2 regions of the Micromonospora sp. WMMD729 genome follow, and region 1 is predicted to be linked to the other one. Evidence: riboswitches for the same ligand, from Rfam matches in the RefSeq annotation. Region 1 holds a riboswitch; the other holds the start of a gene.
The links. A riboswitch is a leader RNA that binds a small molecule or an ion and turns the genes downstream of it on or off. The one in region 1 is predicted to bind S-adenosylmethionine.

Region 1 (2,474 bases):
TGCCGCTCCTCGACGGCGCTCCGCTCCCGGTCGGCCGGCTTACGGTCCAGTCCACGCAGCGTCCCGTCGCGCAGCAGGGCCAGCCGGGTCGCGGCGAGCTGGTATCCGCGCATGGCACGCGCACCGGCGTCGCCGCCGACGCGGCGTGCCCAGCTCCGGGCGGCGTGCCGACGACCCAGGCTGCTCAGTGCGGCCACCTCGGGCGGGCTCAACCAGCCGGCGCGTACGTAGTCCGGCAGCGTCCGCTCGGTGAGCCGGCCCTCCCAGGCGCGCAGCCACACGGCCAGCCCGACCACCCCGAAGAACACCGGCACCATCAGCCCCAGGAAGCCGTACAGCATGATCACCGCTTCGCCGGTGGCCTGGGTCAGCGTGGGCAACAGGTTCCAGGTGCCGTGCAGCATCATCGCCAGCAGCAGGCCGGCGATCGGGGCCAGCACCCGGACCCGCCGGTCGGCGGTACGGGCGGCCACCCCGAGCCCCACACCGGTCATCGAGGTGAAGAGGGGATGGGCGAACCCGAACAGCAGGATCCGCACGATGAAGATGGCGATCACCTGCTGGGTGCCGGTCGCCGGGCCGTACCGGTCGGCGCCGGCCGCGTAGCCGTACCCGCCCAGGTAGAGGATGTTCTCCACCATGGCGAAGCCGACCGCGGAGAGCCCGCAGTAGACCAGGCCGTCGGTGATCCCGGACCACTCCCGACGCCGGAACACCAGCAGCAGGATCGGGCCGAGCGCCTTGGTCAACTCCTCGATGAACGGCGCCACCAGCACGGCGGTCAGCGCGTCCGGCAGCCCCCAGTCGGCGAACCGCCCGGCGGCGAACTCGTTCACGTTCAGCGAGACGGCGGTGGAGACGAACGCGCCCCAGGTGAAGCAGAAGATCAGGTACTTCAGGGGCTCCGGTTCGTACCGGTCCAGCCAGAGGAAGCAGGCGACCAGTACCGGCACCGGCAGGATGGCGGCGCCCACCCCGATGAGCAGCGCGTCGAGCCCCAGCGACTGGCCGAGCCGGACGACCATGAAGACCGCGCACGCGGCGATGAGCAGCACCACCCCGGCCAGCACCAGGAACCGCAGCCAGCCGAAGCGGCGCGGCGGGATCCCGGGTGACCCGCCGACGGGCGGGGCCATCGGCGGGTGCGGCGGCGACGGCAGGGGGGCACCGGGCGGGGTGTCGGCCATGCGGTCAGCGTAGCCATCCGCCGCCGGCTGGTCCGGTCGCATCCACAGCCGCTATGCTGCCGGCAGGTCACGAGCGCCAGCGTCAAGCCCCGGCTTGCTGGCCGGCAACCCTCGTCGAGTTCGCGGTGGGGTGCCCCGGGTGATGACCGGGCCCAGCCCGATCGGTGTGCTGGGCAAGCGCGGACCCCGTCCCGACAGCACACCCGGGGTCCCTGACCCCGGAGGTTCCGGCGTGTCCGTCACTCTCGTACCCTCGCTGCCCAGCCTGCCCGCTCTCGCGTCCCCACCGTCGGCGGCGCTCGACGTGCTGGGCGTGCCCGGCGAGATCAACCTGGACTACGCGGCCACCGCGCCGTGCGCGCGGGCCGCGGCCGACGCGGTCACCGAACTGCTGCCCTGGTACGCCAGCGTGCACCGGGGGGCGGGAGCGCTGTCGCGGCGCTGCACGCTGGCCTACGAGCGGGCCCGGCAGACGGTCGGTGACTTCCTCGGCGCCCGCGCGGACGACCACGTGGTCTTCACCCGGAACACCACGGACGCGCTCAACCTGCTGGCCCGCTCGTTGCCGGCCGGCACGACGGTGGTCACCTTCGCCGGTGAGCACCACGCGAACCTGCTGCCCTGGCCACGCGGCTCGGTACGCCTGCCGGTGCCCGCCGACCCGGCCGCGGCGGTCCGCGCTCTCGCCGCCGCGCTGAGCGAACTGCGCCGCGACAGCAACCCCGCGCTGCCGGTGCTGGTCGCGGTGACCGGGGCGAGCAACGTCACCGGTGAGCTGTGGCCGGTCGCCGAGCTGGCCCGGGTGGCCCACCGGTACGGCGCGCGGATCGTCCTCGACGCGGCGCAACTCGCCCCGCACGCGCCGGTCGACAGGCAGGCGCTCGACGTGGACTACCTGGCCGTCTCCGGGCACAAGCTGTACGCCCCGTTCGGCGCGGGGGTGCTCGTCGGCCGGGCGGACTGGCTGGATGCCGCCCCGCCGTACCTGGCCGGCGGTGGGGCCACCAGCCACGTCGGGCCGGCCACCCACGACGTGGCCTGGACGACCGGCCCGGCGCGGCACGAGGGCGGTACCCCCAACCTGCTGGGCGCGGTGGCGCTGGCGGCGGTCTGCGCGGCGCTGACCGACGCCGACCGGGTCGCGCTCGCCGCCCACGAACAGGCGTTGCTGGCCCGGCTTCGGGCCGGCCTCGCGGCCCTGCCGCACGTCGTGGAGTTGCGCACCTTCGGCCCGGACGCGCCCCGGGTCGGCATCGTGTCGTTCGTGGTCGCCGGTCAGGACTCCGC
Region 2 (2,474 bases), 2.7 Mb from region 1:
TTGATCACCTCGGCGGCGACGGCGGTGACCCTCGCGGCGCGGCGGCGACGGCAGCGCGGGCGCATGGTCGCGTTCGGCGCCATCGCGGTGGTGTTCGTCTACACCACCGTGGCGAACGTGGCGGAGCGTCCCGACGGCGTGAAGATCGCCGCCTGCTTCATCGGCGCGATGATCCTGGTGTCGGCCCTGTCGCGGGTGCTGCGGGCGTTCGAGCTGCGGGTCGACCACGTCGAGCTGGACGAGCTGGCGGGCGCGCTGATCGACGAGCGTGCCGAGCGCCGGATCCGCCTGGTCGCGCACGAGCCGGAGTGCCGCGACCTCGCGGAGTACCGCGACAAGCTGGCCCAGACCATGGCGGACAACGACTTCCCCGACGACAGCGACGTGATCTTCGTCGAGGTCCGGGTCACCGATCCGTCGGACTTCGAGACCGGGTTGCTGGTGCGCGGCAGCGTGGCGCACGACCGTTTCCCGGTGCTCAGCCTGGCCAGCTCCTCGGTGCCCAACGCGCTGGCCGCGCTGCTGCTGGAGATCCGCGATCGCAGCGCGCGACGCCCGCACATCTACTTCGAGTGGACCGAGGGCGGCCCGGCCCGCAACGTGCTGCGGTACCTGGCGTTCGGGCAGGGCGAGATCGCCTCGGTGACCCGGGAGATCCTGCGCCGTCAGGAGCCGGACCAGACCCGCCGACCGCACGTGCACGCCGGTTGACCCACTCATCCGAGCGCCGGTCACCGTCGGTGAGCGTGGTCATATCGGCTGGACGACCGACCGGTGGCTGCTGCTAGCCTCGGCGCAGGTCATGAGCGCCAGCGCGAAGCCCCGGCTCGCTGGCCGGCAACCCTCCTCCGCGGTGGGGTGCCCCGGGTGAAGACCAGGCACCGGCAGGACGTCGGTGCAAGCGTGGCCTGGCACCCAGGTCAGCACCAAGACCCGGGAGACCGTATGCACATCCTCAGCCCCACAGGACCGGCCCTGACCCGGCGCCGCCACGTGGACCTGATGCGAATGCGCAGCGCGGCGTGTACCGCCGCCTGAAGCGCTAACCCCGCTCCCCTTCCCCCGGGCACCCACCCACCCGCGCGACCTCTCGCGTTGATCATGAAGTTGTTGTCCGCCCGACCGGCGTGTCGTGGCAATAACTTCATGATCAACGGGGTCGACGCCACCCTTTTTGGAGAATTCTGTGCGTATTTCTGTTGGTTTGAGGATTTTTGCGGCCGCTGCTGTGGTTGCCGGTGGGTTGAGCGCCTGCGGTGGCGACGGCGGCGGGTCGGCCGACGCTGCCGGGAACCCGTACGGTCTGGCGCAGGCGGGGGTGCTGCGGGCCGGGACGCTGACCGACGCCCCGCCGAACGTGTACCTCAAGGACGGTAAGTTCACCGGCTTCGACAACGACCTGCTGACCGCCGTGGCCGGCAAGCTCGGCCTGAAGGTCGAGTTCGTCGGCACCGACTTCTCCGCGCTGCTGTCCCAGGTCAACAACCACAAGTTCGACGTCGGCAGTTCCTCGATCACCATCACCGAGGCGCGCAGGAAGACCGTCGACTTCGGCAACGGGTACGACTTCGGCTACTTCGGGCTGGACGTGCCGGCCGGCTCGCCGATCAAGGGATTCGACCAGCTCGCCGGCAAGCGGGTCGTGGTGGTGCAGGGCACCGTCCAGGACGACTACGCCACCGGCAAGCAGCTCGACCCGGTCCGCGTGCCGGACTACAACGGCGCGATCAACCAGCTCAAGGCGGGCACCGCAGACGCGTGGATCGCCCCGGCGGAGATCGGTGAGAAGTCCGCCGCCGACAGCAACGGCAAGATCACCGTGGCGGCCAAGCAGCTCAGCCCGGCGCCGACCGCGTACGCCGTCGCCAAGGGCAGCGACAAGCTGCGCGAGGCGCTGAACAGGGCCCTCGACGAGGTGATCGCCGACGGCACCTGGAACCGGTTGCAGGCCCAGTACTACCCGGGCCGCCCGATCCCGGCCGACTTCACGCCGGGCAGCGGCACGGTCGCGGCGCCCTCGGCGTCCGCGTCGGCCGCCTCCTGATCCGGTGACGAGCGAGCGGGGCGGTAGGAGAGGCGAACGATGGATCCGTTGAGCACCCTGTGGGAGACGTTCTTCGACGTCGACGCGATGCGCGAGGCGCTGCCCGAGATGCTGACCGTCGGGCTGCCCAACACGCTGATCTTGGCGGTCTCCGCCGCTCTGCTCGGCACGGTGCTGGGTCTGCTGCTGGCCGTGGCCGGCATCTCCCGCAGCCGGTGGCTGCGCTGGCCGGCGCGCGTCTACACCGACGTGTTCCGGGGGCTGCCGGCCGCGGCGACGATCCTGCTGATCGGCGTCGGCCTGGCCCCGCTCGGCATGCGGGTGTGGGGGCCGGACCCGTACCCGTTGGGCATCCTCGCGCTGTCGCTGATCGCCGCCGCGTACATCGGTGAGATCTTCCGCGCCGGCATCCAGTCGGTGGAGGCCGCCC

Region 2: it holds a riboswitch for S-adenosylmethionine, as region 1 does, so the genes downstream of both, ACN263_RS08815 (ABC transporter substrate-binding protein) here and ACN263_RS27580 (aminotransferase class V-fold PLP-dependent enzyme) in region 1, are expected to answer to the same signal.

Annotation. Positions count from the first base shown of each region.
Region 1 is NZ_CP186059.1:5,992,515-5,994,988, forward strand. It holds gene ACN263_RS27575 (PrsW family intramembrane metalloprotease) at 1-1,229, opposite strand, end outside; SAM riboswitch class IV at 1,253-1,373, shown strand; gene ACN263_RS27580 (aminotransferase class V-fold PLP-dependent enzyme) at 1,453-2,474, shown strand, end outside.
Region 2 is NZ_CP186059.1:1,921,368-1,923,841, reverse strand. It holds gene ACN263_RS08820 (amino acid transporter) at 1-711, shown strand, start outside; SAM riboswitch class IV at 799-910, shown strand; gene ACN263_RS08815 (ABC transporter substrate-binding protein) at 1,244-2,044, shown strand; gene ACN263_RS08810 (amino acid ABC transporter permease) at 2,084-2,474, shown strand, end outside.